3 regions of the Planococcus plakortidis genome follow, and region 2 is predicted to be linked to each of the others. Evidence: predicted binding sites of a transcription regulator. Region 2 holds the regulator's gene; each other region holds the start of a gene.
The links. The regulator CtsR, encoded in region 2, represses protease genes until heat stress. The targets are predictions, from matches to a motif close to ATGGTCAATAAAGGTCAAACA.
Positions count from the first base shown of each region.

Region 1: the regulator CtsR is predicted to act here: its motif matches at 1,717-1,737, upstream of BBI15_RS10855 (ATP-dependent Clp protease ATP-binding subunit).
Region 3: the regulator CtsR is predicted to act here: its motif matches at 1,968-1,988, upstream of clpP (ATP-dependent Clp endopeptidase proteolytic subunit ClpP).

Region 1 is NZ_CP016539.2:2,143,311-2,146,587, reverse strand. Features, by position in the region: gene BBI15_RS10870 (Cof-type HAD-IIB family hydrolase) at 1-340, opposite strand, end outside; gene BBI15_RS10865 (alpha/beta fold hydrolase) at 477-1,244, shown strand; gene BBI15_RS10860 (metal-sulfur cluster assembly factor) at 1,313-1,621, shown strand; gene BBI15_RS10855 (ATP-dependent Clp protease ATP-binding subunit) at 1,759-3,277, shown strand, end outside.
Region 2 is NZ_CP016539.2:94,747-98,023, reverse strand. Features, by position in the region: gene BBI15_RS00485 (protein-arginine kinase McsB) at 1-958, opposite strand, end outside; gene BBI15_RS00480 (UvrB/UvrC motif-containing protein) at 948-1,481, opposite strand; gene BBI15_RS00475 (CtsR family transcriptional regulator) at 1,478-1,963, opposite strand; gene BBI15_RS00470 (hypothetical protein) at 2,103-2,348, opposite strand; rRNA gene rrf (5S ribosomal RNA) at 2,461-2,576, opposite strand; rRNA gene BBI15_RS00460 (23S ribosomal RNA) at 2,643-3,277, opposite strand, start outside.
Region 3 is NZ_CP016539.2:1,144,697-1,147,973, forward strand. Features, by position in the region: gene whiA (DNA-binding protein WhiA) at 1-904, shown strand, start outside; gene BBI15_RS05810 (HPr family phosphocarrier protein) at 962-1,219, shown strand; gene clpP (ATP-dependent Clp endopeptidase proteolytic subunit ClpP) at 1,283-1,894, opposite strand; tRNA gene BBI15_RS05820 (tRNA-Arg) at 2,061-2,132, shown strand; gene BBI15_RS05825 (LemA family protein) at 2,288-2,866, shown strand; gene BBI15_RS05830 (TPM domain-containing protein) at 2,863-3,277, shown strand, end outside.

The DNA.
Region 1 (3,277 bases), 1.2 Mb from region 2:
CGTCATCCAGCACTTCCGCCACAATGTTATGGAAGTCGAAACTATGCATCGACTCTACGACTTCGTGTACGACATCCAAGCCGATCGGCGTGTGGTGCAGCCCCCAGCCATCATCTTTCGGATGATGGACAAAGGCCCCATTGAAGTTGACAATCGGCGTGTTCAAGCCGAGTTCACGGTAATAGATTTCACTTGCGCGGTATGGCCGTCCTGTAGCGATCATGACTTGATGGCCCGCTTCACGGGCTTTGCCCAATATCATTTTGGTTTTAGGTGAAATGACTTTTTGGTCGGTCAATAATGTTCCGTCCAAGTCGAGTACGATCAAATGTTGTTTCATATAAAAATCCGGCTCCCTTCTATCTATCTTCAGTTTAGCGATAATACAGGCTATCCGTCAAAAAAACCTGACGGCGGAGTCTTAATTTGCGGCTATCACGAAAAATTGGTAGGATTTAGGGAGAGGAGTGGAGCAAATGAGAGTAGAAAACGAAGCATGGGGACATATCCCCGTCTTACATATCATCCCCGATGGACACGATGGCGGGCCCTTGCCAACCGTGATTTTTCTGCACGGCCATATGAGTGCTAAAGAACATAATTTGCATTACGCTTGGCAATGGGCGAAAAGAGGGGTTCGGGTCATCCTGCCCGATGCGCTGCTTCATGGGGAACGGGACCAGTCGCTTGATGAGGTTCAGATCAGCCTGCGCTTCTGGGAAATCGTCCTGACCTCGATTGAAGAGCTAGGATTTTTGCAGGATGAATTGCATAAGCGCCAATTGACCAGTGGGGAACCGGCTGTCGGTGGTACCTCGATGGGCGGCATCACAACGCTTGGCGCATTGACTGCGCATCCGTGGATCAAAGCGGCTGCAGTCATGATGGGATCAGGCAATTACGTGGAGCTGGCGAAAGCTCAGATGAGGCAATACGAATCGCGCGGGTTTGATTTGCCGCTCACGGAAGAAGAGCGCGAAAGGATGCTTCAGGCGTTGTCGCGTTTTGATATCAGCTTGAACCGCCAGGCCTTCGGTGGGCGCCCGGTCTTTTTCTGGCACGGCGTGAAAGACCCGACTGTCCCATTCGAACCGACCAACCGGCTTTTCCATGCATTGCAGCAGGATTATGCCGCCTATCCTGAACGTTTGATGTTCCTGAAAGAAACAGAAGCCGCTCACGCGGTCAGCCGGAAAGGGATGCTCTCTGTGACTGGATGGATCGCCGATCGCTTAAACGAATAAGCAAGTCAATTTCATTTCGCATGGATGTTTGATAAGATAAGCAGTAACAGGAAAAGGAGGGATTCCGAATGGATCAAGAAACAAAGGATTATCTATTGGGCGCACTTGAAAATGTCATCGACCCGGAACTGGGTGTTGATATCGTCAATTTGGGTCTTGTATATGATGTGGAATTATCCGAAGATGGTTTCTGCGTAGTCACGATGACACTCACTTCCATGGGGTGCCCAATGGGACCTCAAATCGTCCAGATGGTCAAAACATCCTTATACGAGTTACCGGAAGTCGAAGAAGTCGACGTGAAAATCGTCTGGCAGCCTGTCTGGAGCAAAGACCATATGTCGCGCTATGCCAAAATGGCACTCGGCGTTCGTTAAAAAAAACAGCAAAAAGCTGCAAGGAAGAAATTCCTTGCAGCTTTTTTTAATGAGCATTTCCATTGCAAAAGGAGCGGGGCAATCATATAATCAAATTAGTCAAAGATGGTCAAATTAATCAAGGGAGCGTGATTTGATTGGTTCAATTCCAAAACCCAAACGAAGAACAAAAATCGCCATTGGAACAATTCGGCCGCAATTTGGTTGAACAAGCACAGTCCGGAAAGATGGATCCGGTCATCGGGCGCGATCAGGAAATCCGCAATGTCATCCGGATTCTATCCAGAAAGACAAAGAATAATCCGGTACTGATCGGAGAACCGGGTGTCGGGAAAACCGCAATCGTGGAAGGCTTGGCGCAGCGCATCGTCCGAAACGATGTGCCGGAAGGCTTGAAGGATCGCGTCATATATGAACTCGATATGAGTGCGCTGATTGCAGGCGCAAAATACCGGGGGGAATTCGAGGAACGGCTGAAAAGCGTATTAAAGCAAGTGAAAGACAGCGAAGGGCAGATCATCCTGTTTATCGACGAGATCCATACGATCGTCGGCGCAGGTAAAACGGAAGGCGCGATGGACGCCGGAAATATGCTCAAACCGATGCTTGCGCGCGGAGAGCTGTATTGCATCGGAGCCACCACGCTCGATGAATACCGCATGCACATCGAAAAAGACGCAGCGCTTGAGCGGCGCTTCCAACAAGTGATGGTGCGCGAGCCATCTGTCGAAGATGCGGTATCGATTCTCCGCGGGTTGAAAGAGCGTTTTGAACTCCACCACGGGGTACGCATCCATGACCGGGCGATCGTTGCAGCCGCGACGATGTCTGACCGCTATATCACAGAACGATTCCTTCCGGACAAGGCAATCGACTTGATCGATGAAGCGTGTGCGATGATCCGGACAGAAATCGACTCCATGCCACAGGAACTGGATGAAGTGACGCGGCGTCTCATGCAGCTCGAAATTGAAGAGCAGGCGCTTCGAAAAGAAAAAGACGAAGCGAGCAAAACACGCCTCGCTGCGCTGCGCGAAGAGATTGAAGAGCTGAAGTCTTCTTCTGAAGGCATGCAGCAGCAATGGAACGAAGAAAAGCAATCGCTTCAGAAAATCCAGGCCAAGCGCGAACAATTGGACCAATATCGCCGCCAGCTAGAAGACGCGGAAAACAAATATGATTTGAATACCGCGGCGATGCTGCGCCACGGGAAAATTCCAGAGCTCGAAAAAGAACTGAGCGCGATGGAAGTCGAACTTGCCGGGGATGGCGGGGAGCGTTTGCTTCGAGAAGAAGTGACCGAAGAAGAAATTGCCGGCATCGTCGCTCGCTGGACGGGTATTCCGGTAACGAAATTGGTCGAAGGCGAGCGTGAAAAGCTATTGCGCCTCGGAGATACATTGAAAGAGCGCGTCATCGGCCAAGACAGAGCCGTCGAACTCGTGACAGAAGCGGTATGGCGTGCACGTGCCGGCATCAAAGATGAACAAAAACCGATCGGCTCGTTCATTTTCCTTGGGCCGACCGGTGTTGGGAAAACGGAGCTTGCGAAATCGCTGGCAGCGAACTTATTCGATTCGGAAGACCATTTCATCCGCATCGACATGTCCGAGTATATGGAAAAGCACAGCGTATCACGGCTGGTCGGCGCGCCTC
Region 2 (3,277 bases):
TAAAGACCATCAATTCATTCAGTATCGACATGTCCACATCGGTAATTAGATTGAGGTCGATGCCGAGTCTGACATCTGACAAACAAGTCGCAGCTTCTTCCGTATTCAACAGGCGGGCATGGGTCAAAACGCCCAACGACCGGTAAACCCTATCTTCTAAGAGCAATGGGGAATTTGCATTCAAAGCTTCCCTTGCTCTTCGTTCCTGTTCAATAATTTGCTCGGTCATGTTTTGCAAATCCTGCAAAATTTCATATTCCGATTTCCCTAATGTTACTTGATTGGAAATCTGGTATACATTACCAAGCGCTTCACTTCCTTCACCGTAAATCCCTCTAACAACCATCCCCAGACGGGATATAGCCGGGATGATCCGGTTGATTTGGTGGGACATAGTCAAGGCAGGTAAATGAAGCATGACCGAAGCACGCATACCTGTACCAGTATTAGTAGGGCAGCTGGTCAAGTAACCAAATTTCTCATGAAAAGCATAAGAAAGATGATCTTCTAAAAGCGAATCCATTTTATTTGCTATATCATACGCTTCCTGCAAATGAAAACCCGACTGCAAACTTTGGATTCGCAAATGATCTTCTTCATTAATCATGATGCTAAGCTCTTCTTCATCAGACAATAATACCGCACTCGAATGTTGGCTATTAGCTAAATAAGGGCTGATCAAATGCTTTTCCACTAACACTTCACGTTGCAAATCATTCAATTCTTCAACGTTGATATGAGTAAACCCATATCCCAATTCTTTTCCTTGGTCCAATAAAACTGAAGAAACAGCTTTATCGACTTTTAATGCTTCATCTTCAGAAAAAGCGTAAGGAAATTTAAATTCTTCTAAATTCCGGGCCAGCCGGATTCTTGTACTCATTGCTATATCCACGTGCTCACCGTTATTAGCCATCCAACTGCTTGCCCGTGGTTGAAGGAAACGGTCAATTGCCAATGTCCCCACCTCCTTCAAGCTTCTCATTCAAGACTTTTACTTGATCACGCAGCCGTGCAGCTTCTTCAAAGTTCTCAGCTTGTATTGCAGCCTGCATTTGTTTTCGCAGTTCTTCTATTTCTTTTTTAATTTTCAACGTCGTCCCATACGAAGCAGGAATCTTCCCTGTATGTTCAGTGTTTCCATTCTGTACTCGCTTTAAAATCTCAGTTAGTTGAGGCGAGAAAGTGCTATAGCACTCAGCACAGCCAAACTTACCAAGACTCAAGAATTTTTGGAAAGTAAACCCACATGACGGGCATGTTGGAACTTCTTTTCTTTTAGGGCTAACAGCTGCTTGCTGCTTCGGAAACCAATTAGCTAATAAATTATGGATTGCCATCGGATCTTGGTCAAAAGAAAAATTGATATTATGATTTTCTGCTGCACAAACGTGACAAAGATGCCGTTCCGTTAAATGGCCTTGCTGGTTTTGCTTCACGATCACTGTAGCTGGCCGTTCCCCGCATTGTTCACAAATCACTTGATCACTCCTTGCCCATTCGACTCATATTGAATAGTAAACAACATAGCCACTAAAATTCGCGCCCGTACTTCATCTCGTACAGGAAGAGGCAGCCTGAGAGTAGACCGATCAATGGCACTCAAAATTAATTTAGCTTCACGCTTTGATATAACTTCTTCACTTAAAAGCCTCCATACAATATCTTCAGCCATAGTTTGTGAAGCACCAGTTTCCAATCGATTAATAATTTGAGCGATTAAATCTGATTTTTTATGAAGGCGTATTTTCCTGATACGAATATATCCGCCTCCGCCTCGCTTACTTTCTACAGAGTATCCACGATCTAATGTAAATCTAGTGTTTATCACATAATTAATTTGAGATGGAACGCATTGAAATTTCTCTGCAACTTCACTTCGCTTAATTTCAACATGGTCCTTACCGCTTATTTCGATAATCTCTTTTAAATAACCTTCAATTATATCTGAAATATTCCGCATCGCTTTCACCTCTTTAGCGTTTTAATGCGCTAATGATTGACTTTGACTATATTTGACTTAATTATACATAAGCGTTTTGCGGATATCAAATACTTAGTTTGGGACAGAAAAAGTCTCGGGTAGAATATCCCGAGACCCCTTATTCTTGATCCATCATCCGTTTCATAAAATCTTTAGTATGGCTCGATACTGAACGGGTTTTTTCTTCAACGTACTTAGTTCTCCAACGTGTACCTTCTTGCCACACTTCTACTACATCCCCATTATTTACATCGTGAGTGAAATTTTCCACAGGAAAGGTATATTGCTCAGCAGAGTCTTTCAATGAAACTAATACCGCAGTTCTTTTGTCGACAATTTTCACTTTGTATAAACCAGCTTTCATAAACCTTCACCTCATTTCTTTTTTCCCTTTATAATATAATTTCAATCCTTTTTTAAAATTTTCATACAAAAAAAGCCGTTACCGGAATGAACCGGTAACGGCTTTGCTGCTTGCCCAGCGACGTCCTACTCTCACAGGGGGAGACCCCCAACTACCATCGGCGCAAAAGAGCTTAACTTCCGTGTTCGGGATGGGAACGGGTGTGGCCTCTTTGCCATCATCACTGGACTTTTTTGAGCTTGTTCGCTCAAAACTGGATAAATCGACATTGGGGGAAACGTGCGTTTCAGTTGGTTGGTTAAGTCCTCGATCGATTAGTATTCGTCAGCTGCACGTGTCGCCACGCTTCCACCCCGAACCTATCTACCTCATCGTCTTTGAGGGATCTTACTTGCTTGCGCAATGGGAAATCTCATCTTGAGGGGGGCTTCGTGCTTAGATGCTTTCAGCACTTATCCCGGCCACACATAGCTACCCAGCGATGCTCTTGGCAGAACAACTGGTACACCAGCGGTGTGTCCATCCCGGTCCTCTCGTACTAAGGACAGCTCCTCTCAAATTTCCTGCGCCCGCGACGGATAGGGACCGAACTGTCTCACGACGTTCTGAACCCAGCTCGCGTACCGCTTTAATGGGCGAACAGCCCAACCCTTGGGACCGACTACAGCCCCAGGATGCGATGAGCCGACATCGAGGTGCCAAACCTCCCCGTCGATGTGGACTCTTGGGGGAGATAAGCCTGTTATCCCCGGGGTAGCTTTTATCCGTTGAGCGATGGCCCTTCCATGCGGAACCACCGGATCACTAAGTCCGTCTTTCGACCCTGCTCGACCTGTCCGTCTCGCAGTCAAGCTCCCTTGTGCCTTTACACTCTGCGAATGATTTCCAACCATTCTGAGGGAACCTTTGAGCGCCTCCGTTACTCTTTA
Region 3 (3,277 bases), 1.0 Mb from region 2:
GGATGACTGCTGCGGCAAGGCAGAACTTTCTGCGATGATCCGCATGAACGGCACATTGTCATTTTCCAACCGCCAGTTGAGCCTGGACATCCAAACGGAAAACGCAGCCATCGCGAGAAGGATCTATACGTTGCTGAAACGTTTTTATAAAGCTTACCCAGTGGAATTGCTGGTACGTAAAAAGATGCGCTTAAAAAAGAACAACATCTATATTTGCCGTTTGAGGGAAGGCGCGAAGCTGGTGCTTGAGGATCTGCTGATTTTGTCGGAAGGATTCCAGTTCCAACAGGAAATCTCGCCTGAGCTGATTTCGACGACGTGCTGCAAACGTTCTTATTTGCGCGGGGCTTTCCTCGCGGGAGGTTCGGTCAATAACCCGGAAACATCCTCCTATCACCTGGAAGTCTACTCTTCCTATAAAGATCACGCTGAAGCGCTGGTCATCCTGATGAACCATTTCCAGTTGAACGCGAAAATGATCGAACGGAAAAAAGGGTTTGTGACATACTTGAAGGAAGCGGAGAAAATTTCCGATTTCCTGAGCTTGACTGGCGCCCATTCGGCACTGTTGAAATTCGAAGATGTCCGGATACTCCGCGATATGCGCAATAGCGTCAATCGTTTGGTCAATTGCGAAACGGCCAATTTGAATAAGACGATCGATGCGGCGCTGCGGCAAATCGAGAATATCCGCTTTATCGACCAGGTCATCGGCATCGACCAATTGCCCGACCGCCTGAAAGAGATAGCCCGCTTGCGTGTCGAGTACCAGGATGTCACACTGAAGGAACTGGGCGAGATGGTATCGACAGGAAAAGTGAGCAAGTCAGGCGTCAACCACAGGCTCCGGAAAATCGATGAGATTGCCGAGTCGTTAAGAAAAGGCGAAACGATCAGCCGGTAAACCGGCTGCTCTTTTCTATAGATTGCGTGAGAGTCAAGTTTTCGGAGGAGGATATGCATGGTAGAAAAACAAGTGGAAGTGCAATTGAAATCAGGATTACAAGCGAGACAGGCGGCATTGTTCGTACAGGAAGCCAATCGCTATAGTTCGGATGTTTACTTGGAAAAAGGCGATAAGAAAGTCAATGCCAAGAGCATCATGGGCATCATGAGCCTGGCTGTCAGCAAAGGCACGAACGTCACGATTTCGGCAGACGGCGCCGATGAGGAATCAGCGGTCGATGCACTGGCGCAATTGATCGATAAAGAAGCTTAAGCCCGGGTGCGTTGAGCATCAAAAAAAGAGCTGCCCCGCATAGGGCAGCTCTTTTTGTTTGGTTTAATCTTCTTTTTCGTGGTTTTCCGGCAATTTATTGCGCGTGATGATTTGGTCGACAAGGCCATATTCAAGTGCACGTTCTGCAGTCATGAAGTTGTCGCGGTCTGTATCGCGTGAAATCACTTCCAGTGGCTGGCCAGTACGTTCAGACAGGATCTGGTTCAGCTTTTCGCGCAAGAACAAGATGCGTTTTGCGGCGATTTCGATTTCAGTCGCTTGCCCTTGAGCCCCGCCAAGCGGTTGGTGAATCATGACTTCGGCGTTAGGCAAGGCGTAGCGTTTGCCTTTAGTGCCGGCAGCGAGAAGGAAAGCGCCCATGGATGCAGCCATGCCGATGCATACTGTCTGGACATCCGGTTTGATGAATTGCATTACATCATAGATCGCCATGCCGGCAGTGATGCTGCCGCCTGGGCTATTGATATAGATGGAGATATCCTTTTCAGGATCCTCCGCCTCAAGGAATAGCAACTGCGCAACGATGGAGTTCGCGACATTATCATCGATTCCGCTGCCGAGCATGATGACGCGGTCTTTCAATAGACGGGAATAGATATCATAAGCGCGTTCCCCTCTGCTTGTCTGTTCGATTACTGTAGGGATTAAATTCATGGATAATTTCCTCCTTTGGGTAAATGTAAGTGCTGCTGAAACGCCGTTCAGCCGTACATTCATCATACACATCATGGTCAATGAAGGTCAAATCTAACGAATTGAAAATAGGCGCTTGAAATAAGAGGAAAGCTTTTGTATAATAGAAAAGTCGCAAACAACATTTGCCCTCGTAGTGTAAAGGATAACACGTAAGATTCCGGTTCTTGAGATGGGGGTTCGATTCCCTCCGAGGGTGTAAAAAAGGAAAGACCGCATAGCCTGCCACAGGCTGTGCGGTTTTTTCGTTGAATCTTAAAAACATTTGAAACGTCGAATCATAGAGAATTGGTTTCATGGCATAGGCAGTAAGGGAAAACAAAAAATATTATTGCAAAAGAAAGGGGACGGAACATGAAAAAATTACTGATACCATTGCTGCTAGTGATTGGCCTGATCGTCATCGCCATTGCCATATTCGGTTCAAGCTATAATAACTTTGTCCAATTGGAAGAAGACGTCAATCAATCGTACGCACAACTTGAAAGCCAATTGCAGCGCAGGCTCGATCTGATCCCGAACCTGGTCGAGACGGTGAAAGGCTTCGCCGACCAGGAACAAGAGGTCATCGAAAGTGTCACGGAAGCCCGTTCGAGTATGGCAAACGCCGGTTCGGTTGAAGAACAGGCCGAAGCAGATGCTGAACTGAGCGGGGCGCTCAGCCGCTTGCTCGTTGTCGTCGAGAACTATCCGGAAATCCGTTCGAGCGAGAACTTCCAGCAATTATCCGATGAACTTGCCGGCACGGAAAACCGGATCGCAGTCGCACGGCAGGACTATAACGGTTCGGTAACGGAATTCAACCGGGAAGTACGCAGCTTCCCTGGCAATATGGTGGCAGGAATCTTCGGATTTGACGAGAAGGAATATTTTGAAGCCGATGCGGGTGCGGAAGATGCGCCGGATGTGGATTTCGGGACTGACGGAGAATGATTCGAAAAATTTCTGTTTGGCTCTTGTTGCTGCTGACGTTCGCCAGTACCGCGCAGGCGGCAGAGTTTCCGGAATTGACTGATGATATTTACATCCAGGATATCGCCGGTGTCCTGAGCGAAGAGCAAGAAGCCGAGATCAAGAACTTGGGGGCCGGTCTCGAAGACGCGACAAGCGCTCAGATTGCCGTCATGGTAATCGATTCATTGGAAGGCGAGCCGATCGAAAGCTATGCCAATGAAGCCTTGCGCCATTATGGCGTTGGATCTGCTGAGGACAACAACGGCGTATTGGTCGTGCTGTCGATGACGGACCGCGAGATTTATATCGAAATCGGCTATGGCCTTGAAGGTGCACTTCCTGACGGCAAAGTTGGCCGTATCCTGGATGACTACGCTGTCCCGTATTTGC